DNA from 2 places in the Mesorhizobium sp. M1322 genome. Region 2 is predicted to be linked to the other one. Evidence: riboswitches for the same ligand, from Rfam matches in the RefSeq annotation. Region 2 holds a riboswitch; the other holds the start of a gene.
What was found. A riboswitch is a leader RNA that binds a small molecule or an ion and turns the genes downstream of it on or off. The one in region 2 is predicted to bind S-adenosylmethionine.

Region 1 (11,982 bases), on a different contig from region 2:
GCCGAGCCGCCGCAGCCGGGCCATCCTCTCCATGCGAGCCGGAATACGCCTGGTGAAGGGTCCGCGCACATCCTTGCGCGTCAGCTCATAGGTGACCAGCACCGGGTTGGCCGAGGTTGTCATTAACTTGTCCCAGGTCTCCCGAGTGAGCTTGCCGTCGGGATGGAGGCCGTTCGCCGTCTGAAAGGCGCTAACCGCCTTCGTGAAGTTCTGTGAAAGGCGGCCGTCGATCAGACCCGGCGAGAAGCGGGCGCGATCCAAAAGAATCTGCGCCTTCAGCACGGTCGGATCGACACCCTTCGGTTCGCCGGCGGCGAACTGGGCCTGATTGACGGTGGTCAGGTCCAGCTTGGCCGCCCCCGTCCCGCCGCATGCGAAGGCAAGCGTCGCGGCGAATACGAGGAGAAACCTGATCATCGATAGCCTCGCTGGGACTGCAACAGGAGCCCGCCTCTATGACGCGGCACAGCCCTGCGTGGTTCCTTCGCTCGAGCGATATTCTGAATTGAAGCGACATGACCGAAGAGCCGGGCACTGCGAAAGCTATGCAACGGATTGGCGATGGATTGCTTGTTTTTAACGCCGTCAGCCTACCTCTCTCAAAATGAAGTCGTGCAGCATCTTGGCCGCCGGCGACAGCGCGCGATTTTTAACGGTGATCAGGCTGTAAGGCCTGACCTCGATGTCGAACTCGGTCTGGACAACGTCGATGGCGCCGGCCAGCCCCTCGGGGTTCTGGATGAATTTCGCCACCTGGATCGACACCGGCGCGATGGCGTCCGACTGCGCGACCATGACCAGGGTCAGGAGCAGGGAGCTGGTGTTGAGGATGCGATCCGGCAGCGCGATGTTGCGGTTCAGGAAATTGCTCTCCATCGCCTGGCGCAGCGGCGAGCCGCCCGACTGGAAAACCCAGTCGTAGGCGGCGGTCTCCTCCAGCCGCACCGCCTTACCCTTAGCCAGCGGGTGGCCGCGGCGCACGATCAGGCAGGCTTTTTCGACGCCGATAACGCGGGCCTCGAACAGCCGTGGATTAAGGTCGTCGGGGATGCGCGCGATGATGAAATCGTGACGTGTGGCGATCAGCTCGCGCGCCAGCACATTGGAAGTCTCGACCTGCATAGTGATCTCGATACGCGGATAGATGCGCCGGATTTCGCGGATCGCCGGCACGGCGAGCTCGATCGCAGGGGCGGTCACCGCGCCGAGGAACACCGAGCCGCCCTTGCCCGCCTTGAGCTCGGATATCTCGCGGTCGACTTCACGCATCTCGAGCAGGATCGAACGCGCGCGCCTCGCCAACGCCTTGCCATAGGGTGTCAGCGTGATGCCGCGCGGCAGCCTTTCGCACAACTTGACATCGAGCACCGCCTCCATCTCAGCGATCATGCGCGAGGCGGCGGGCTGCGAAATGTTCATGACCTGGGCTGCCGCGCTGACCCGGCCATGGTCATCGAGGGCTGCGATCATACGCATGTGGCGCAGGCTGAGGCCGCTGCGCAGCAGGGTCTCACTCCTGCCGGGACTTTCGCCATAATTGTCTGAAAGTCCAGCAGGATCCCGTAGCGCCGCCATGATCTCCGTTTGCTCCTCGCTCGTGGTCGGCCGGCAATCCGGCCAGGTCTGTTGTCCACTTTCAGTATATCAGTTTGGGTATAGCAACCACCAAAGATCGCATTTGACAGTTATGGCAAAGAGCCACACCCTTCGCACGTCCTGAGGCTTGACCGTCGCCAGCGAGAAAAATCGCATCGACCGGAACCGGAGTCTCAGGGCCGATTGGGAGGATACCGGAGATCGATATGACGGCAGCGGCGCGTTTGGCGCTCCTGCACGATCGCGCGGCCCACGAAACCCAGGGTGCGCGTCCATCAACCAGGGAGAGTTAATGTGAAGATCATCAAGACACTGGCCGCAGTCGCGGCCCTTGGCATCGCGGCCATGACGGTCCCGGCGCAGGCAGGCGAAGGCCTCGTCGGCGTGCTGATGCCGACCAAGACCTCGCAGCGCTGGATCAACGACGGCGACGCCGTCAAGTCCCAGCTCGAGGCTTTGGGCTACACTGTCGACCTGCAATATGCGCAGGACGATATCCCCAATCAGCTCAGCCAGCTGGAAAACGAAATCACCAAGGGCCCGAAGGCGCTGATCATCGCCTCGATCGACGGCACCACGTTGTCGGACGCGCTGCAGAAGGCGGCTGACGCCGGCGTCGTCGTCGTCGCTTATGACCGGCTGATCAAGAAGACCCCGAATGTCGACTACTATACCACGTTCGACAATTTCGGCGTCGGCGTCATCCAGGCCAAATCGCTGCTCAAGGGCCTCGGCTATCCGGAAAACAAGGGCCCGTTCAACGTCGAGCTGTTCGGCGGTTCGCCGGACGACAACAACGCCTTCTTCTTCTACGACGGCGCGATGTCCGTTCTCCAGCCGCTGATCGACGACAAGACCCTCGTCGTGAAGTCCGGCCAGATGGGCATGGACAAGGTCGGCACGCTCCGCTGGCTGGCAGCGACGGCGCAGGCCCGCATGGACAATCTGCTCTCCGCCAATTATTCGGATGGCAGCCGCGTCGATGGCGTACTTTCGCCGTATGACGGTCTGTCGCGCGGCATCATCGCCTCGTTGCGCGCCGTCGGTTACGGCACGGCCGATCAGCCCTGGCCGATCGTCACCGGCCAGGACGCCGAAACCGCTTCGGTCAAGGCGATCATCGCCGGCGAGCAGTACTCGACCGTGTTCAAGGACACCCGCGAACTCGCCAAGGCGACGGTCGAGCTCGTCGACAAAGTGCTCTCGGGTGGCAAGCCGGAAGGCCTCGATACCAAGACCTACAACAACGACGTCAAGGTCGTCCCCTCGATCCTGCTGACGCCGCATGAGGTCGACAAGTCGAACTACCAGGCGCTGGTGGTCGATTCCGGCTACATCAAGGCCGAAGAACTGAAGTAACCGCAGTTGTAAAACCCGGGGTCCTGCGTAACGCAGGACCCCTTTTCGTTAGCGAGCGACCCCGGTATTGTTACCGGACCTCGGAGGAGTGGTATTCCTGATGGCCTCGACGATTTTGGAGATGCGTGACATCACCAAGACGTTTCCCGGCGTCAAGGCGCTGTCGAATGTCAACCTCAGCGTCGAGGAAGGCGAGATTCACGCCGTTGTCGGCGAGAACGGCGCCGGCAAGTCGACGCTGATGAAGGTGCTGTCGGGCGTGTATCCATCCGGCACCTATGACGGCGAGATCGTTTATCGCGGCGATGAGTGCCATTTCAAGGGCATCCACGACAGCGAGCGCCGCGGCATCGTCATCATCCACCAGGAACTCGCGCTGGTTCCGATGCTGTCGATCGCCGAAAACATCTTTCTCGGCAACGAGCACGCCAGATACGGTGTCATCGACTGGGACGCCAACGAGGCGCGCACCAGCGCTCTGCTCAAGAAGGTGGGCCTTAAGGAAGACCCCAAGACGCTGATTACCAATATCGGTGTCGGCAAGCAGCAACTGGTCGAGATCGCCAAGGCGCTCAGCAAGGAAGTGCAGCTGCTGATCCTCGACGAACCGACGGCGAGCCTGTCCGAAAAGGACAGCCAGGCGCTGCTCGACCTGCTGCTCGAATTCAAGCGGCAGGGCATCACCTCGATCCTGATCTCGCACAAGCTCAACGAGATCAACCGGGTCGCCGACAAGGTCACGATCATCCGCGACGGGCGGACCATCGAGACGCTGCCTAAGAAAGACATTTCGGAAGACCGCATCATCACCTCAATGGTCGGCCGCTCGCTGGACGACCGTTACCCGTCGCGCGAGCCCGAGATCGGTGAGATCGTCCTCCAGGTGAGGAACTGGTCGGTCTATCACCCGATCCATGCCGAGCGGCAAGTGATCAAGAGCATCGACATCGACGTCCGCAAGGGCGAGGTGGTGGGTATCGCCGGGCTGATGGGCGCCGGACGCACCGAATTCGCGATGAGCCTGTTCGGCCGCTCCTATGGCCGCCGCATCACGGGCGAGGTGCTGCTCAAGGGCGAACCCATCGATGTCTCCTCTGTCAGCAAGGCAGTGGAACACGGCATTGCTTACGTCACCGAAGACCGCAAGACCTACGGTCTCAATCTGATCGATCACATCAAGCACAACATCACGCTGGCCAATCTTCCCGGCGTGTCGCGCCACAGCGTGATCGACGACATGCGCGAGCTCGCCGTCGCCAACGACTACAAGGCCAAGACCAACATCCGCTCCTCCAGCGTCTATCAGATGACCGGCAATCTATCGGGCGGCAATCAACAGAAGGTGGTGCTGTCGAAGTGGCTGTTCGCCAATCCGGAGGTGCTGATCCTCGACGAGCCGACCCGCGGCATCGACGTTGGCGCCAAGTATGAAATCTATACGATCATCGCGCGTCTCGCCTCGGAGGGTAAGGCGATCATCGTCATCTCGTCGGAGATGCCCGAACTGCTCGGCATCACCGACCGCATCTATGTCATGAACGAAGGACGTATCGTCGGCGAAATGGCGGCGAGCGATGCCAGCCAGGAAAAGATTATGCGCGCCATCGTTCGCGGAGAAGGAAAAGCATCATGAGCACCGAAAGCGCTCCCGTCCCGAAAAGCGGCGTCGCCGAAGATGTGCAGCAGGGGCCGCGCGTTGCCGTCTCGGCGCTGGTCACCAACCTGCGCGAATACGGCTTGATCCTGGCGCTGATCGCCATCATGGTGTTCTTCCAGTACACGACGTCCGGAACGCTGTTCAAGCCGGTGAACTTGAGTAACCTGGTGCAGCAGAACAGCTTCATCATCGTGATGGCGCTGGGCATGCTGCTGGTGATCGTCTCCGGCCACATCGATCTCAGCGTCGGGTCCGTCGCCGGTTTCATCGGTGCGCTGGCTGCGATGATGATGGTCATCTGGCCTCTCGGCCCTTTCAGCAATCCGCTGGTGGTGTCGATCATCTGCCTGATCGTCGGTGGCGCGATCGGCGCGGCACAAGGCTACTGGATTGCCTATCACCGAATACCGAGCTTCATCGTCACGCTGGCGGGGATGCTGATCTTCCGCGGCATCTGCCAGGCGCTGCTGGGTGGCGGGTCGTCCGTGGGGCCGCTTCCAGCCGGCTTCAAGGCGCTCAGCTCCGGCTTCATTCCGGACGTGATCGGCTCGTTGACGCTGATCCCGCCGGTCGTGAACGCCGCCGGCAAGACCATCGTCGGCAGCGGGCTGACGCTGCACATGACGACGATCGTGATCGGCCTCGTCGCCGTGCTCGCCTATGCCTATTTCGGGCTCAGAGCACGGCGCAGCCGCGAGCGGCATGGCTACGAAGCCGAACCTTTTACGCTGTTCGTCGTCAAGACCCTGGTGACCAGCGCCCTAGCGCTGTTCCTGGTCTACCAGTTCGCCACCTACAGGGGTCTGCCAATCGTTCTCGTGGTGATGGGCGTGCTGATCGCGCTGTTCGTCTTCGTCACCAAACGCATGACGGTCGGCCGCCGTATCTACGCAATGGGCGGCAATGCCAAGGCGGCGCAGCTATCGGGCATCAAGACCGAGCGGCTGACCTTGATGGTGTTCATCAATATGGGCGTGCTCTCGGCGCTCGGCGGGCTGATCATTGCGGCGCGCCTTGGCCAGGCGGTGCCGGCGGCGGGCCTCGGCAGCGAGCTCGACGTCATCGCCGCTGTGTTCATCGGCGGCGCTTCGGCGATGGGCGGCGTCGGTCAGGTTATTGGCGCGGTGGTCGGCGGTTTCATCATGGGCGTCATGAACAACGGCATGTCGATCATGGGCGTCAATGTCGATTGGCAACAGGTGGTCAAAGGCCTGGTGCTGCTCGGCGCCGTGGTCTTCGACGTCTACAACAAGAACAAGGCTTGAGGGCGAGGGAACTCATGCATGTCGCCAAGCGTGCGCAGCGTGTTGGGGCAAGGACATGCATAAAAGCAAGGATTAAAGCGGGCCCCCTTTCACAGGCGGCGCGCTTTTAGGAGGCACGGGTCACATCGCGGCGCTGCCGGGCGGCGCAAAGAAGTCCCCTGAGGGGACCGGGCCCGCGAGCGCAATCCGGACGAAGAGTTCACCAGTGGCGCGGATACCTTCCGAGCCGCGCCGGTCAAGGTTTGCCAACCCGGCAGCCAGGCCAAAGGCAATTGAGAGAGGGTACATCATGCTGATCTCCCAGATCCTCGACGACGCAGAGACCATTCGCGTCGTTGCCCGCAACGGCGGCAAGACCCGGATCATCAACGGCGCCCGCAGTGTCTATTCGCTGGCGATGGAGGCCGCGCGCACCGGCACCGGACTTGTCGCCCTCATCGAGCGCAAGGGCTTCGGTGAAGCGGTCGACCTCGATGCCGCCTACAAGAAGGGGCGGCTGTCGTCGCCGATCAACCATCCCGACCCGGCGCATCTCCACCTCACCGGCACCGGGCTGACGCATCTCGGCTCCGCCGCGACCCGCGATGCCATGCACAAGAAACTCGATGCCGATCGCGAAGAGCAGCTCACCGACTCCATGAAGATGTTTCGCATGGGGCTGGAGGGCGGCAAGCCCGCCAAGGGCCAGATGGGCGTGCAGCCGGAATGGTTCTACAAGGGCAACGGCACCATGGCGGTGGCGCCCGGTGCGGCACTGCTGTCGCCCGCCTTCGCCCAGGATGCCGGCGAGGAGCCGGAAGTCGCCGGCATCTATGTCATCGGCGACGACGGCGCCCCGTTCCGCGTCGGCTTCACCCTGTCAAACGAGTTTTCTGACCACGTCACCGAGCGCGTGAACTATCTCTTCCTCGCGCATTCCAAGCTGCGCAACGCCTCGTTCGGGCCGGAGATCCTGATCGGCGACCTGCCGTCCGACGTCAGGGGATCCTCGCGCATCCTCCGCGACGGCAAGCTGCTGTGGGAAAAGCCGTTCCTGTCGGGCGAGGCGAACATGTCGCACACCATCGCCAATCTCGAACATCACCACTTCAAATATTCGGCCTTTCGCCAGCCGGGAGACGTTCATGTGCACATGTTCGGCACGGCAACGCTGTCCTTCGCCGACGGCATCAGGACCGAGGCCGGCGACGTCTTCGAGATCGAGGCCAAGGATTTCGGCCTGCCGCTGCGCAACCCGCTTGAAATCGAGCAGCCGGTGACGGTGGCGGTGAAGGCGCTTTGACGGCGTGATCTTCCCCCTTGAGGGGGAGATGTCGCCGAAGGCGACAGAGGGGGTCGTCTCGCGTAGAGCGCCAGCCCCTACGTCTGCGATAAAGAGAGCCGGGCCCGGCCGGACCGACCCCCTCTGGCCTGCCGGCCATCTCCCCCACGAGGGGGGAGATTGGCAGCTTCAACCTCTCAATAAATATCGAAGTCGAAATATTTGGCCTGGATCTTCTTGTAGGTGCCGTCGGCGACGATCGCATCGATCGCGGCGTTGAGCTTTTCGCGCAGCGCATTGTCTTCCTGGCGCACGGCGATACCGGCTTCGGTCTCGGTGCCCTTGACGTCGCCGACCATCTTGCAGCAGCCTTCGCTCGCCTTCTTCATCCAGTCCATCAGCACGAATTTGTCCGAGAGGACGGCATCAAGGCGGCCGTTCATCAGGTCGGCGACCGCCTCCTCCTGGGTCGGATAGAGCTTCGCCTCGGCGCCGGCCTTGCCATAGACATCCTGGGCATAGTCGGCCTGGGTGGTCGAAGCCTGGGCGCCGACTGTCTTGCCGGCGAGTGCGGCGGGTTCGGTCGACGCAATATCGCTGTCCTTCAAGGCCACCAGCGAAAGCGGCGTCGTATAGTATTTGTCGGTGAAGGAGACCTGCTTCTTGCGCTCCTCGGTGATGCTCATGGATGCGATGATGGCGTCGAACTTTTTGGCCTGGAGGGCCGGGATCATGCCGTCCCAGTCCTGCGTGACAAGTTCGCATTCGACCTTCATCTGAGCGCAAAGCGCATTGGCGATGTCGATGTCGAAGCCGGTGAGCTTGCCATCCGCGGTGATGGTGTTGAACGGCGGATAGGCGCCTTCGGTGGCGATCTTCAACTTTTCCTGTGCTTGCGCCGACAAGGACCCGGCAGCCATCACCAGCATGGCAGCTGTTGCTGCCGATGCGATCCATCTCGAAATCTGCATTTCTTTGTTCCCTTGGTTTCAACCACCTTGACGGTTGGGCACAGCCAAGCACGGCCCGCAAGGTCAGGCAAGCACAGTCTGATTGATCGGGGATCAGCGCGCGGCGCGGAAATGTTTGGACAGTTTCAGGCCCTGTGCCTGATAGTTCGAGCCGAGATCTGTGCCGTAGAGCGCCTGCGGCCGCTTCAGCATGTGCTCGTAGACCAGCCGTCCAACGATCTGGCCGTGGTCGAGGATGAACGGCACTTCGTGGCTGCGCACTTCGAGCACCGCCCTGCTGCCGGTGCCGCCAGCCGCCGAATGGCCGAAGCCCGGATCAAAAAAACCGGCATAGTGGACACGGAATTCGCCAACCAGCGGATCGAAGGGCGTCATCTCCGCGGCATAGAGCGGCGGCACATGCACCGCCTCCTGGCTGACGAGGATATAGAATTCATCCGGATCGAGCACCAATTCGCCGGCGCCGCTCTTGTAGAGCGGCTCCCAGAAATCGACGACATCCTGTGCGGCGCGCTTGTCAACATCGACCAGGCCGGTGTGGTGCTTGCCGCGGTAGCCGACCAGCCCGTCCTTGTCGCCATCGAGGTCGATCGACAGCGCGATGCCGCCGCCGGAAATGTTCGGCGGCTCGGTGGCGACGAGCGTCTCGGCACGGTGCAATTCGTGCAGCTCGCTTTCCGACAAAAGCGCATTGCCGGTGCGGAACCTGATCTGCGACAGCCGCGAGCCAGCGCGGACGACGATCGGAAAAGTGCGCGGGCTGACTTCCAGATAGAGCGGGCCGTTGTAGCCGGCGGCGATCTTGTCGAACTCGTGGCCGCGATCGGTCATCACGCGGGTGAAAATGTCGAGCCGTCCGGTCGAGCTCTTCGGGTTGGCCGAGGCGGAAATGTTCGCCGGAAGCGCCAGGCTTTCGAACAGCGGCACGATGTAGACGCAGCCCGTCTCCAGCACCGCACCATCGGCGAGACTGATTTCGTGCAGCTTCAGGCGGTCGAGTTTTTCAGCGACCCTGTGGTTGGGGCCGGGCAGGAAGGAGGCGCGCACCCGCCAGGCCTTGTCGCCGAGCCTGAGGTCGAGGCTGGCCGGCTGGATCTGGTCGGCATCGAGCGCGCGCGGCGACTTCAGCGCGCCCGACTGGAACAGCGTGGAAATATCCTGATCGGGAAGAATGCCTGTCTGCCGCAAAGTCTGGCTCCGCTCGAAGGCCGGGCGAGGTCTCGTTGTGTTGCAGTTCCTTGCCGCGGAACCTGCTGGTACAAACCTCTTAATCATGCCGGCAATTGACGCAAGCGCGGTGCGGGTCTAAAGGGTCGTTATCCCGTGGTGATTTGGCCGGTCGGCTTGCAGCCACGTTAAACAAGTCGCTAAAGGACCGTCGGGCCGAAAGGCCGCATGGACCGGTTGCGACTTTCGCGGCCGGTTTTTTTGTGTTTGGACCATTTTTGGTGTTTGGAACAAGATGATGACGAGCAACAAGCGCAACTGGAAGCCTCAGACCGCCCTCGTGCATGCGGGAACGCTGCGTTCCGGCTTCGGCGAGACCTCCGAGGCGATGTATCTCACGCAAGGCTATGTCTACGACACGGCGCAGGCGGCGGAGGCCCGCTTCAAGGGCGAGGAACCGGGCTTCATTTATTCGCGCTATGCCAATCCGACGGTCGACATGTTCGAGAAGCGCATGTGTGCGCTGGAAGGCGCCGAAGATGCCCGCGCCACGGCATCCGGCATGGCGGCGGTGACGGCGTCGTTGCTGTGCAGTGCTCGGGCGGGCGACCATATCGTGGCGGCGCGCGCGCTGTTCGGCTCCTGCCGCTGGGTGGTCGAGACGCTGGCGCCGAAATACGGCATCGAAGCGACGCTGGTCGACGGCACCGAAATCGCCAATTGGGAAAAGGCGGTCAGGCCCAACACGAAGCTGTTCTTCCTTGAAAGCCCGACCAATCCGACGCTGGAAGTCGTCGACATCGCAGCCGTTGCCTCGCTTGCCAATTCGATCGACGCGCGGCTGATCGTCGACAACGTCTTTGCCACGCCCTTGCAGCAGAAGCCGTTGCAGCTCGGCGCCCATATCGTCGTCTATTCGGCGACCAAGCACATCGACGGCCAGGGGCGCTGCCTCGGCGGCGTCATCCTGTCGGACAAGAAGTGGATCGACGAGAACCTGCACGATTATTTCCGCCATACCGGTCCCAGCCTGTCGCCGTTCAATGCCTGGACGCTGCTGAAGGGGCTGGAAACGCTGCCGCTGCGCGTGCGCCAGCAGACGGAAAGTGCTGGCCGGATCGCTGACTTCCTCGCCGAGCGATCGGAAATTGTCCGCGTCATCTATCCCGGTCGCGCTGATCACCCGCAGGCGGCGGTCGTTAAGAAGCAGATGTCAGGCGGCTCGACGCTGATCTGCCTCGACGTCAAGGGCGGCAAGCAGGCGGCCTTCGCTTTCCAGAATGCGCTCGATGTCGTGTTGATCTCCAACAATCTCGGCGATGCCAAGAGCCTGATCACCCATCCGGCGACGACGACGCACAAGAATCTGAGCGACGAGGCGCGTGCCGAACTCGGCATCGGGCCGGGCACGCTCAGGCTGTCCGTCGGCCTGGAGGACACCGACGACCTGCTCGAAGACATCGAGCAGGCTTTGAAAACCGCCAGATAGGGATATACGCACCAGGCGGCGGCGCTCTCATCGTCAAAAGCAGGCGCGGTCAGGCGCCCGACGGGGTCTCTTCCAATTCCGCAACGGCGCTGGTGTGGATGGTCATGGTGTTGCCGCGCCAGTCGACGGCACCGCTGAGCCAGCCGCGCGCCCAGATGGCGGGAAGCATCACGTCCCGCGCAATCATCGCCGGGACCATGCGCAGCGACAGGTGCCAGCCCTTGGCCGAGGCGAGAGCGCATTCCGGGAGATAGGCGGCTACGAGAACGGCGATGGCGGTCGCCGACAGGCTGAAGCCGGCGCCGGCCGCAGCAACCAGCGCAAGCGCCAGCGGCGCCGCCGCTCCGATCAGGATCTCGGGTGCGAAGAACAGCGGGAAGGTGACGCGGCGCAGGCGTGCCCAGCGGGCTTGGCGCGACCAGATTTGGTCGAGCGTGCGCAAGCCGAGCGGCTGCTCGAAAGGCGAGGCGACGAGATTGACGCGCAGTCCAAGCCCGTTGACCAGCTTGGTCGCGGCGGCATCCTCGGCGATCTCGGCGGCAAGCGCACGGATGCCGCCATTGGCATCGAGCATGGGCTTGTTCCACAACATGCTCTTGCCTTGGGCGAAACCGAGGCCGAGCGCCTCGCCGGTATATTGCCAGCGCGCCTGCAGTGTGTTGAGGAAAGCGCATTCGACCTCCGCCCAGAACCCGTCCGGCCGCGAGCCGATCGGCGTCGAGCAGACAAGGCCAGTATCGGGCCGCCATGCCGCCATCAGATGCTGGACATAGTCCCTCGGCATCAGGACGTTGGAATCGGCAAGGATGACCCAGCGGTGGCGCGCGGCCTCCCAGCCCTTCACGCAATTGTTGAGTTTCGGATTGCCGCTGATGCGGTCGTCGCCAACGAGCAGCCGGGCCGGCACGGCCGGAAAGCGAGCAATCGCATCGGTGATCGGCCCGACCACCGGGTCGTCGGCATGGGCAACGCAGAAGATGAGCTCATAGCGCGGCCAGTCGAGTGAGAAGGCACGATCGAGCGTTTCCTCGGTAAACGGCTCGACGCCGCGCGACGGCACGACGATCGACACCGGCGGCGCCTTGCCGGCTGGCGGCGCGATCCTGCCAGGTCGCTTCAGCTTCAACGAAGCGAGCAGGATGCTGGCGAGATTGACAAGAAGCAGAGCTGTGGAAAGCAAGGCGGCTGTGACTGTCAGTTCCATTGATATCTGGTCA
Region 2 (11,982 bases):
GCCCATCAGCGGCGCGGTTTCGAGCGCAAAGCCATCGTTCGGGCCAGCGAAGGCGAAGGCCGCCGAAAAGGCGACGGTGAAGAATACGGCAGTGTCGAACACCGAGCCGACCAGCGTGCCGACGATCGGCGCCCGCCACCAGCTCTGCCGGCGCAGCCGGTTGAACACGGTCACGTCGAGCAGTTGCGCGATCAGGAACGCGGTGCCGGAAGCCGCCGCAATGCGGACCAGCCGATCGGCGGCCGTTTCGAACTCGATCAGACCGTAGCGGAACAGCAAGGGCGGGATGACGACCGAGCAGATCACCGCCGCCGTGAAGCCGACAACCACGATCCGGCGCGCCACGGCTGGGCCGTAGCGGCGGTTGGCAAGGTCTGTGACCAGGAAGGAGAAGGGATAGGTGAAGGCGCCCCAGGTCAGAATGTCGGCCAGCGAAAGGCCGCCGATCGCACCTTGCAGCGGGAACTGCACAAGGATGTTCGACGCCACCACGACAAACGCCATGGACGCAACAAAGGGCAGAGATCGGGAGAAAAAATTCATTTTTTTATCCTGGGTAATGGAACCAGCGGGTGTCATGCCGAGTTCGGACGACACTCCTTGGAAGGCGGTTGCCTGAAAAAATTAAGCGGCCGGCTGTTCGGCAAGCTTCTTGGCGATCTGCTTCTTCAGCAGGCGCGCGCGCTGCGACAGCTCCTTGGCGTCGGCCTTGGCCAGGAACGCATCAAGGCCGCCGCGATGCTCGACCGAACGCAGCGCGTTGGCCGAGATGCGCAGGCGCACATTCTGGTTCAGCGCTTCCGAGATCAGCGTCACATTGACGAGATTGGGCAGGAAGCGACGCTTGGTCTTGTTGTTGGCGTGGCTCACATTGTTGCCGGACATGACTGCCTTGGCAGTGAGTTCGCAGGTGCGGGACATGGTTCTAAACCTTCAGTTCTCGGTCTGGCCAAACATTCGACCCGCGCCGGGTGGCGCGCGGTTTCGGTCAGGCGGCCTTATGGAAAAAGTTGGCGTTCCATAGTTGCATTTCGCCGATGCGTCAAGCTCCGGCTTGCGCGCGGGTGTGACGACGCCTTTCACATAAAGGCCGGAATTCAGCCTATAAGCGGTCGCACAAGGAGATGCCAGGCCGGAGTTGTCCGCTTCCGCTGAAAAATCGAGGATCGATCCCGCCATGCTTCGTTCGTCTCATGCTCTCCTTGCCTCGCTTGCCGTTGCGCTGCCGATGGCAACGTCTGCCGCCACGCCACAATCCTTCAAGGGCGAGTATACGGTTTCGGTCCACGGCTTCTCGGTGGCGAAGGCAAGCTTTTCCAGCAATTACGACGGCGATGCCTATTCGATCGAGGGCAGCGTCTCCAGCGCCGGCCTCGCCACAATCTTCGACGACACGCGGGGCAGGGTCTCGTCGAAGGGCAAGATTTCGGGCAAGCGATTGCAGCCGCAAGCGTTCCGCGCCGACTACAAGTCAGGCGAGAAGGCGTCGATGATCGATATCCAGTTCGCCAATGGCACTGTTATCGCGACCAGGGTCGTGCCTGCGCCAAAGAAGCGCAATCCCAAGAATTGGATACCGCTGGGCGCCAGCCATCTCGCGTCGGTGCTTGATCCGATGGCCGCCACCGTCATCCATGCCGATAGCCTCGACAAGGTCTGCGGACGCACGGTGAAACTCTATGACGGCGAGATGCGCGCAAATCTGACGCTGACCTACGATTCGAAAGGCTCGACCTCCGTGCGCGGCTACAAGGGCGAGACCGTCACCTGCAGGCTTGGCTTTGAGCCGGTGGCGGGTTACCGCAAGAACCGCAAAGCCTTGAAGTACCTGAAGGATCGCAGCCGCATCATGGTGACGTTTGCACCGGTCGGCCAAACCGGCGTATATGCGCCGATCCACGCCACGGTCAGCACGAAAATCGGCACTCTCACCGTCAGCGCGGAGCGGTTCGAAGCAACAGAATAGGCGCGATGGCGCGCCGCCGGAGACGGACATGGGGCGCGCAACATTGATCGGCTTCTCGGCGATCGCCATGTGGGCGCTGCTGGCGCTGCTTACGGACGCTTCCGGTGCGGTGCCGCCATTCCTGCTTTCGGCGATCACCTTCACGATCGGCACCGGCGTCGGGCTCGTCGCGCGGCTGTTCATGCCGGCCGCCGCCAGCAGCGAGAAGATACCGCCGCAAGTGTGGGTGATCGGTATTGCCGGCCTGTTCGGTTATCACTTTTTCTACTTCACCGCGCTGCGCAACGCGCCGGCGGTCGAGGCGAGCCTCATCGCCTATCTCTGGCCGCTGCTGATCGTGCTCGGATCGGCGCTGATGCCGGGCGAGCGGCTGGCCTGGAACCATGTCGTCGGCGCGCTGCTCGGCCTTGCCGGCACTGTCCTGATCGTCACCAAGGGCGGCGGGATTGCCTTTGACGCAAATTATGCCTTCGGCTATGCGATGGCCGGCGTTTGCGCCGTGCTATGGTCCTGCTATTCGCTGTTGTCGCGGCGCTTCCCGTCGGTGCCGACCAGCATTGTCACCTGGTTCTGTGCGGCCACGGCAGCGCTTTCCCTTATCTGCCATCTCATGCTGGAAGAGACGGTGCTGCCTGTCGGCGCCGGCCAGTGGCTGGCCGTGCTCGGCCTCGGCCTGATGCCGGTGGGCGCGGCCTTCTACGCCTGGGATATCGGGGTCAAGCGCGGCAATATCCAGGTGCTGGGCGCGGCGAGCTATGCCGCCCCACTGCTGTCGACGCTGGTGCTGATATCGGCCGGTTTCGCCGAGCCGTCCCTGCGCATCCTCGCCGCCTGCGTGCTGATCACCGGCGGGGCAGCGCTTGCGGCGAAATCGCTGTTCTTGCGCAAGAGGGCAACGAGCGAGGCCGAGGCATGATGCCGTTTCCCGGCGGCATCGACGCCAACGCCAATGCGACGCTGCTGTTTTCGCTGGCGGCGGCGGTGATCTACGCCTTCACCATCGGCATGCCGCCGAAGCTTGCGCGTTCTGCGGTCAAGACGCTGGCCGTGGCAATGCTTGCCGTGCTGGCATCGCTACAGGGCGGTCCGTGGCTGCTCGTCGCGGCGCTGGCGCTCAGCGCCATCGGCGATGCGTTGCTGTCGCGCGACGGTGAAAGGGCTTTTCTCGGCGGGCTGGCCAGTTTTCTCGTCGCGCATGGGCTTTACATCGCGCTGTTCCTACGCTCCGGCGGTGGGATCGGGCTACTCTCGGCCGAGCCGTGGCGCGCGGCGATTGCCCTGGCAATGGCCGTGTTCGCGCTCGCCATGTTTTTTGCGCTCTGGCGCCGTGTCGGCCCCGCCTTGCGCCTTCCGGTCAGCGTCTATATCGCGGCAATCCTCGCCATGGGAATTTCAGCCCTGACGCTGAGCAATATCTGGGTTGTCGGCGGCGCCGTGCTGTTCATGGCGTCCGACGGGCTGCTCGCCTCGGAAAAGTTCCTGCTGACCGCCATCTCGCCGCACCGCGTCTGGATGCGCCACGCGGTCTGGATGCTGTATTACGCCGCCCAGCTGGCGATCACGATGGGTTTTCTGCTGGGTTAAGCCGGTCGATATTAGTGGATGCCTGACCCGAATCTCAACTAAGTCGTTCCCGGCTGCCAGCCCGATTCGGCCAGTTCAAAGGCGGCGAAGTCGAAGCCCGGAGCCACGGTGCAGCCGACCAGTGTCCACTCGCCCAGGCTGCGTGCCGACTGCCACCAGCCTGCCGGCACGACGATCTGCGGCCGCTCGCCCGCCGCTAATGCCGTGCCGAGCACCTGCTCGAACACCGGCCCGTTTTCCCGATGTATCGACAGCGCCAGCGGGGCGCCGGCATAGAAGTGCCAGACCTCGGCCGCGTCCTTGACACGGTGCCAGGCCGACACTTGCTCCTGCTCCAAAAGGAAATAGATCGCGGTCGAATGGCCGCGCGCGCCTTCCGCGCCATCGCGAAAGGTTTCGGCATACCAGCCGCCTTCCGGATGCGGTTTCAGGCCGAGCGTTGCGATGATTTCGGCGGAAGTGGTCACCATCAATGGTGCTCAGAAATCGTCCTTGCGCTTGCGGATCTCGGCGAACACTTCGGCGTCGGAGGCGTTCTCCATGCCGAGATGCTTGCGGATTGCCGGGTCGTGCCAGCGCAGGAACGGATTGGTCGACAGTTCTTCGCCGATCGTGGTCGGCAGCGTCGGCTTGCCGTCGGCGCGCAGCGCCTCGATTTTCGCAGCGCGCTCCTTTAACGCCGAATTGGTCGGGTCGGCGGTCAGCGCGAAGCGGGCGTTGGAAAGCGTGTATTCATGGCCGCAATAAACGACCGTCTCGGCCGGAAGTGCCGCGAGCTTTTTCAGCGAATCATACATCACCGGCGGCTTGCATTCGAACAGCCGGCCGCAGCCGAGCGCGAACAGCGTGTCGGCGGTGAACGCCACTCTCGATGCCGGCAGATGATAGGAAACATGGCCCGCCGTGTGGCCGGGCGTGGCGATCACGTCGATCCTCTCGTCGCCGAGGTGGATGACCGAACCTTGCTCGACGGTTTCGTCGATGCCGGGGATTTTGGCCTTTTCCGCCTCCGGTCCGACGATGCGCAGCTTGAAGCGCTCTTTCAGCGCCAGATTGGCCTCGACATGGTCGACATGGTGATGGGTGGTCAGGATCATCGTCGGCGTCCAGCCGGTACGCTCGATCGCGGCCAGGATCGGCGCCTCCTCGGGCGCGTCGATGATTGCGGTCTGGCCGCTTTTCGGGTCATGCACCAGCACGCCGAAATTGTCACTGCGGCACATGAACTGTTCGATTTCAACCGGCATGGCGTCTCTCCACTGGAGCGGTTCATCGTTTCACGGAAGCGCCGAACCGCTCTATCTCTTTGTTTTGCGCAATTCCCTAGGGAAGTGCTACGCGCTTTTCCCGGGAAAACCGTTTCACACTTTTCTTGGAATTGCTCTAGAGCGCCGTACGTCCAGTTGGACGCACAAAGGACGCTCTAACACTTTTTATCTGCTGCATCGTGCTTTCCGAAATCGAAATCGATGCAGCAGTCGCCGCAGACATAGGGCGCTTGCCCACGGATGTCATCCGCCTTTGTAGAACTTGGCGCCTTTGTAGAACTTGGCGCTTTGTTGAACTTGGACAGCATCGAAGATACCGTCCCGCGCATGCATTCCGATATCGTCGACATTCGCTCCTTCTATTCGACCACGCTCGGGCGCTTGGCCGAACGCTCGATCACCATGGCGTTGTCCTCGATTTGGGCTGTCGTGCCCAATGAGCGGCTGGTCGGCCTCGGTTACACCTTGCCGTGGCTGGAGCGATTCGGCACCGACGCGGAGCGTGTCTTTGCCTTCATGCCGGCGACGCAAGGCGCGGTGGTCTGGCCGGCTACGGGGCCGACCGCGACCGCACTGGTCTTTGACGAGGAATTGCCGCTGGTCGATGCCTCCATCGATCGCATGCTGCTCGTCCATTCGCTCGAACATGCCGAGAACCCTCGCGAGACGCTGAACGAAATCTGGCGGGTGCTGTCGCCTGCCGGCCGCGTCGTCATCGTCGTGCCCAACCGGCGCGGTGTCTGGGCCCGTTTCGAGCATACGCCTTTTGGCAGCGGCCGGCCTTTCTCGCGCGGCCAGCTCACCGAGTTGCTGCGCGAAGCGAATTTCACGCCCGCGGCCTGGTCCGATGCCCTGTTCTTCCCGCCGTCGCGGCGACGCTTCATGATGCAGTTCCACAATGTGCTGGAGCGCGCCGGCCGCAGGTTCTGGCCGATCTTTTCCGGCGTCATCGTGGTCGAGGCGCAGAAGCGGCTCTATCAGGGCGTGCCAGTTGTCCAGCGCGCCTCTCGCCGCGTCTTCGTGCCGGTATTCTCGCCGCACGGCGCCACAAGGCTCGGCCGGATATCGCCGACCGGGAAGGCGACATCGCCGATCCGTCGATGACATGTTCGTGATCGGAATCGCGCTTTTTCTCACCTATCTGTCGAGAGCGGGTTTGGTACCCGGTTGAGTCGACTTGTTCATCGGTTTCAGCACCGCTTCCGAATTCAAGGACTTCACCAATGGCTGATTATCCGGATGTGGAAGGGAGCGCCAAGCCGGCTGCCGCGTCGATCGAGGCCAGCAGCTTGCGCGACCAATTGGCGACGATCAAGCGGCGCTGGGGACCTCGCCGATCCGCAAACACCTGCTCTGGGCCTGCGTCGGCATAGTCGCCGTCATTGTGGCAACCTCGATCGGGCAGGTTCTGCTCAATCGCTGGAACGAGCCCTTCTATGACGCGCTGGCTCGGCGCGACATGCAGGGTTTCCTGCACCAGCTTCTGGTCTTTGCCGCCATCGCCGGCGGGCTTTTGGTGCTCAATGTCGGCCAGACCTGGCTCGACCAGATGATCCGGCTGAAGCTGCGTGAGGCGTTGACCCTCGATCTGATCGGTGAATGGATGCGGCCGGCGCGCGCCTTCCGGCTCGCCAACGCCGGCGCCATCGGCGTCAACCCTGACCAGCGCCTGCAGCAGGATGCCGGACATCTCTCCGACCTTTCCACCGGTCTCGGCATAGGGCTGTTGCAGTCGTTCATTCTGCTTGTTTCGTTCGTCGGCGTCTTATGGTCGCTGTCTTCGGGCTTCGTCTTCCATATCGGCGGCTATTCGCTGGCCATTCCGGGCTACATGGTGTGGGCCGCGATCCTCTATGCCGGCACCGCCTCCTGGCTGAGCTGGCTGGTCGGACGGCCGCTCATCCGCTTCAACAGCGACCGCTATACGCGTGAGGCGGAGCTGCGCTCCTCGGTGGTCCGCGTCAACGAGAATGTCGACGCCATCGCGCTTGCGCATGGCGAGGCCGACGCCAGACGACGGCTCGAGCTCGACCTCGGCACGGTGCTGGGCGCGATGCGGCGCATCTACAGCGCCCAGATCAATCTTTCCTGGGTGACGGACACCTATGGCTGGATCACCGTCGTCGCGCCGATCCTCGTCGCCTCGCCGGTCTATTTCGCCGGCGATATCAGCTTCGGCGGGCTGATGATGGCTGTTGGCGCCTTCAACCAGGTGCATGCCTCGTTGCGCTGGTTCATCAACAATATCGGCGGCATCGCCGATTGGCGCGCCACGCTGATGCGCGTCGCCGATTTCCGCATCGCGCTCGGTGAAACGGATGTGCTGCACGACACCGAAGAACGCATCATGATCGGCGAAAATCCGAATGGCAGGCTGACATTCGAGAATCTCGAGGTTGCGTCGCGGGACGGATGTACGAAGCTCGCCGAACCCCATGTCGAAATCCGCGCCGGCGAGCGCGTCATGATCACCGGAGATCCGCGCGCCGGCAAGACGCTGTTCTTTCGCGCCATTGCCGGTCTGTGGCCGTGGGGAAGCGGGCGGATCGGCATGCCGGCCGGAGAGGTGTCCGCCTTCGTTCCCCGCAAGCCCTATTTCCCGCTCGGCACGCTGCGCGAGGTACTCGACCGCGCCGATGCCGCGGTCAGCGACGCCGAGATCTCGGCGGTGCTTGCCGAGGTCGGTCTTGGGCGTCTGTCGTCCTCGCTCGACCGCTCGGCGCGCTGGGAGCGTGAATTGAGCGATGACGAGCAGCGCCTGCTTGCCTTTGCCCGACTGGTCTTGCGGCAGCCGAAATGGGTGATCATCGACGAGGCTTTGGACACGTTCGACGGCGCAACGCTGAGGCGGGTGCTGTCGATGCTGGAGGCGCGTCTCGCCAGCGCCGCGATCCCAATATCGGCCGTGGCCAGCAGAACATTGAATTCTTTCCACGCTCATTGGCGATCGTGAAAGACGTCGAGCGACCGGCTCTCAAGCCAGTCCGTGTCAGGGCCGGCGCGATCGAACCACCCCCGGCCGTCGCCGCAGCCTACCAAGAGACGTAGCCGACTATGCGCCGCCAAGCTTTATTTCGCCGTGATCGCGGCGAAAGATCGCCGGTATAGTTCGCAAGCCTGCGGCGTTGGAACCATGCTTGACGCGCTTAAAGCGCGTCCCGTTGAAGAGATTCATGCGACACGCTTTAAGCCTTTGTTTCTTTCCATGTCGTTACCCCAAAACCGCTGCGCACTTTTGGGCGACATGCATTAGCCTGCTTGCCTGCCTCGCCTGCGCCCAGGCAGCGCCACTGGCCACGCCCGCCGATACCATTGCAGTGGACGTCGAACTGGTGCTGGCGGTCGACATTTCGCACTCCATAGACGAAAAGGAATTCGCCCTGCAGCGCGCCGGCTATGTCGAGGCGCTGCGCCACCCTGACTTCATCAATGCGGTGCGTTCGGGTGTGACCGGCCGCATCGCGCTGGCCTATTTCGAATGGGCAGGCACCGTCCGCGACGATGCGGTCATTGCATGGCAGGTCATCGACAATGCTGAGAGCGCCAACGCTTTCGCCGACAAGATCGAGGCGCGCCCGTTCAGGAGCTTTCGCGGCACCTCGATTTCCGGTGCGCTCGCCTTCGGCGCCAAGCTTTTGGATGGAGCCGCTTTCGACGCGACGCGCAGCGTCATCGACATTTCAGGCGATGGCCCCAACAATACCGGGACGCCCGTCACCACGACACGCGACGCCGCGGTGGCAAAGGGCACCGTCATCAACGGCCTGCCGATCCTGATCAGCCCGTCGCCCAGCTTCAGCCATCTCGACCAATACTATGCCGAGTGCGTTACCGGCGGGCCAGGCTCCTTCGTGCTGCCGGTCTATGCCGCTTCTGAATTCGTGACCGCCATACGCCGCAAGCTGGTCCTGGAGGTCAGCGGTGTTGCCGGTCCCGGCGCCAATCCCGGATCGATCCGGGTCGATGCGGCAGCACCGGTCGACTGTTTGCAAGGCGAGCGCGATCGGCGGTTTTTCTCCGATCCTTATTTTCCGGAACTTAATCGCTAGAGCGACGGCCGTTATCGCTTCAGCAGGAACACCGCTTGCTGGCCAAAGAAATTCCAGAACCACCATGGCATCGAGAGGCCGATTTTCTGGCCATTGGCGTCGAGCGCGGTTGCCTTTTCCACCGTTGCGCCGAGCTCTTCGCAGAGATTGACGAAGTCGCGAATGGTGCAGAAATGGATGTTGGGCGTGTCGTACCAGGAATAGGGCAGGTCCTTGGTCACCGGCATCCGCCCTTCGAGGAACAGTGAAAGGCGCACCCGCCAGTGTCCGAAATTGGGGAAGGAAACGATGGCATGCTTGCCGATCCTGAGCAATTCGTCGAGCACCAGCTTCGGGTTGCGGGTCGCCTGCAAGGTCTGCGACAGGACGACGAAATCAAAACCCTTGTCCGGATAGAATTTGAGGTCCTTGTCGGCGTCGCCCTGGATGACGGACAGGCCGCGCGCCACGCATTCGTTGACGCCGCGCTGCGACAGTTCCATCCCGCGGCCGTCGACCTGCTTCGTCGCCTGCAGCAATTCGAGCAGCAGGCCATCACCGGAGCCGACGTCCAGCACCCGCGACTGGGCCGGGATGAGATCGGCGACGACTTCGAGGTCCACGCGCTGGGCGTGGTTGACGCTCATGATCGTGCCTTTTGTCTGGCGCATGATCCCGATCCGAAAAGTCTGCAACTTTTCGGGGTCATGCGCTGCCTGGCACATGATCCCGGTCCGAAATGTCTGCAACTTTTCGGGGTCATGCGCTGATGCCTGGCGCAAGATGCGGTTCGGAAAGCCTGCAATCTTCAGGGATCATGCGCTGAGCCCCCTGGCGCGAGCCGCCGAGGCGATGAAGCCGTTGATGGCGGCAAACAGCTCCGGCTCGTCGAGCAGGAAGGCGTCGTGGCCGCGATCGGTCTCGATCTCGACGAAGGACACCGAGGCGCCGGCGGCGTTCAGCGCGTGAACGACCGAGCGGCTCTCCTCGGTCGGGAACAGCCAGTCACTGGTGAAGGAGACCAGGCAGAAACGGGTCCTGGTTCCGGCAAAGGCGTCGGCCAGCCGGCCGCCATGATCGGCGGCGAGGTCGAAATAGTCCATCGCCCGGGTCATGTAGAGATAGGAGTTGGCGTCGAAGCGGTCGACGAAGGTCATGCCCTGATGGCGCAGATAGCTCTCAATCTGGAAGTCGGCGTCGAAACCGAAGGTGAGCGCTTCACGGTCCTGCAAGTTGCGGCCAAACTTCCGGTGCAGGGCCGCCTCCGACAGATAAGTGATGTGAGCGGCCATGCGCGCCACAGCCAGTCCCTTTTCCGGGCGCTTGCCCTGCTCGAAATATTTGCCGCCATGCCAGTCCGGATCGGCCATGACCGCTTGCCGGCCGACCTCATGGAAGGCGATGTTCTGCGAGGAATGGCGCGCGCCGGTGGCGATCGGCAGCGCTGAGAAAACGCGCTCCGGATAGCTCGACGCCCATTGCAGCACCTGCATGCCGCCCATCGAGCCGCCGAGCACGGAGAACAGTTTTTCGATGCCGAAATGATCGACCAGCATCAACTGCGCCCGCACCATGTCGCGGATGGTGATGATCGGCAGGTCGAGCCCGTAGGGCTTGCCGGTGGCTGGATTGGTCGAGGCGGGGCCGGTCGAGCCGAGGCAGCCGCCGATGACGTTTGAGCATATGACGAAGAAGCGGCTGGTGTCGATGATCTTGCCGGGGCCGATCAGCACTTCCCACCAGCCCGGCTTGCCGGTCACTGGATTGGTGCTGGCGACATGCTGGTCGCCGGTCAGTGCATGGCAGACGAGGATGGCGTTGGAGCGGGCGTCGTTGAGCATGCCGTAAGTCTTGTAGGCGATCTGGAACGGTGACAGCAGCGTGCCGGCATCGAGCTTGAGCGGCTTGTCGGCACCGAAACGCAACACCGGGCTCGACGGCTCGTCGGCCTCGTTGTTGGTTCTTTTAGTGCGCAGCGCGACCATCGCATCCTCTTACATTAACCCATCGCGCTTTCCGAAAGTCGATTCCGAGTTTCGGTCGATGCGATTGTCCGGCCGGCTACGGACAAAAAAACCGGCATTGCCTTCGCAAAGCCGGTTACAGGATGCAAACGGCCCTTTAGCGAGTTGTTTAACGTGGCTGCAAGCCGACCGGCCAAATCACCACGGGATTTCGCCATCCTTCTAGAACCGGCGCGCCTCGGCGTCAACGGCCAGTCGCTCACGGCAGTCGCTCACCCATGATTGCCGCCTCTCGACATTCCAGGCCACGGCTTGTATTTCCGCTGCGGCTTCCCGGGAGGAAGCGTTTTCGACGGATTTTTGCAATATGAACCAGGCATCGGATCAGGCACGTCCAACGCCCCGCGCGGGGATCATGGACATCGAAGCCTATGTGCCGGGCAAAAGCACGGCGCCGGCCGGCGTTGCCAAGGTCCACAAACTGTCGTCGAACGAGAACCCGCTCGGCCCCTCGCCGAAGGCGATAGAAGCCGCGCGCGACGTTGCGGCCAAACTCGACATATATCCCGACGGCACTGCCAGGCGCCTGCGGGAAGCGATCGCCGAGGTGCATGGCCTAAACCCAGCCAACATTATTTGTTCCAACGGTTCCGACGAGATTCTGGGCCTGCTTGCGCAGACCTATCTCGCGCCCGGCGATGAAGCTGTTATCACCGAACACGGCTTCATGGTCTACAAGATCTACATCCAGTCGGCAGGTGCTGTCCCGGTGTCGGTCAAGGAAACCAATGAGCGCGCCGACGTCGATGCGATCCTCGCCGCGGTGACGCCGCGTACCAGGATCATCTTCCTCGCCAATCCCAACAACCCGACCGGCACCTATTTGCCGTTCCAGGACGTGCGCCGCCTGCATGCCGGCCTGCCTCGAAATGTGCTTCTGGTACTAGATGCAGCCTATGCCGAATATGTCCGCCGCAACGATTATGAAGCCGGCGTCGAACTGGTGGCCGGTGTGGAAAACGTGGTCATGACCCGCACCTTCTCCAAGCTCGGCCTCGGCGGCGCGCGGGTCGGCTGGATGTACGCACCGATGCATATCATCGATGCGATCAACCGCGTGCGGGGTCCCTTCAACGTCAACGCGACCGCGATCGAGGCCGGCATTGCCGCGA

Region 1: linked by a shared signal. The riboswitch ahead of NKH12_RS00260 (O-succinylhomoserine sulfhydrylase) and the one ahead of metX (homoserine O-acetyltransferase MetX) in region 2 are both predicted to bind S-adenosylmethionine.

The regions. Positions count from the first base shown of each region.
Region 1 covers NZ_JAMYLP010000001.1:41,619-53,600, forward strand. The annotation lists gene NKH12_RS00215 (L,D-transpeptidase family protein) at 1-417, opposite strand, end outside; gene NKH12_RS00220 (LysR family transcriptional regulator) at 586-1,575, opposite strand; gene chvE (multiple monosaccharide ABC transporter substrate-binding protein) at 1,891-2,955, shown strand; gene mmsA (multiple monosaccharide ABC transporter ATP-binding protein) at 3,056-4,588, shown strand; gene mmsB (multiple monosaccharide ABC transporter permease) at 4,585-5,877, shown strand; gene NKH12_RS00240 (hypothetical protein) at 5,998-6,168, opposite strand; gene araD1 (AraD1 family protein) at 6,167-7,159, shown strand; gene NKH12_RS00250 (ABC transporter substrate-binding protein) at 7,336-8,109, opposite strand; gene NKH12_RS00255 (2'-deoxycytidine 5'-triphosphate deaminase) at 8,203-9,297, opposite strand; SAM riboswitch at 9,423-9,500, shown strand; gene NKH12_RS00260 (O-succinylhomoserine sulfhydrylase) at 9,575-10,765, shown strand; gene NKH12_RS00265 (ceramide glucosyltransferase) at 10,815-11,969, opposite strand.
Region 2 covers NZ_JAMYLP010000021.1:60,643-72,624, forward strand. The annotation lists gene NKH12_RS11070 (queuosine precursor transporter) at 1-543, opposite strand, end outside; gene rpmB (50S ribosomal protein L28) at 625-921, opposite strand; gene NKH12_RS11080 (hypothetical protein) at 934-1,179, opposite strand; gene NKH12_RS11085 (DUF3108 domain-containing protein) at 1,178-1,966, shown strand; gene yddG (aromatic amino acid exporter YddG) at 1,995-2,882, shown strand; gene NKH12_RS11095 (lysoplasmalogenase family protein) at 2,879-3,550, shown strand; gene NKH12_RS11100 (cupin domain-containing protein) at 3,589-4,017, opposite strand; gene gloB (hydroxyacylglutathione hydrolase) at 4,030-4,797, opposite strand; gene NKH12_RS11110 (class I SAM-dependent methyltransferase) at 5,146-5,922, shown strand; partial or broken gene NKH12_RS11115 (ABC transporter ATP-binding protein/permease) at 6,042-7,866, shown strand; gene NKH12_RS11120 (DUF1194 domain-containing protein) at 8,067-8,867, shown strand; gene metW (methionine biosynthesis protein MetW) at 8,879-9,493, opposite strand; gene metX (homoserine O-acetyltransferase MetX) at 9,662-10,831, opposite strand; SAM riboswitch at 10,948-11,025, opposite strand; gene hisC (histidinol-phosphate transaminase) at 11,178-11,982, shown strand, end outside.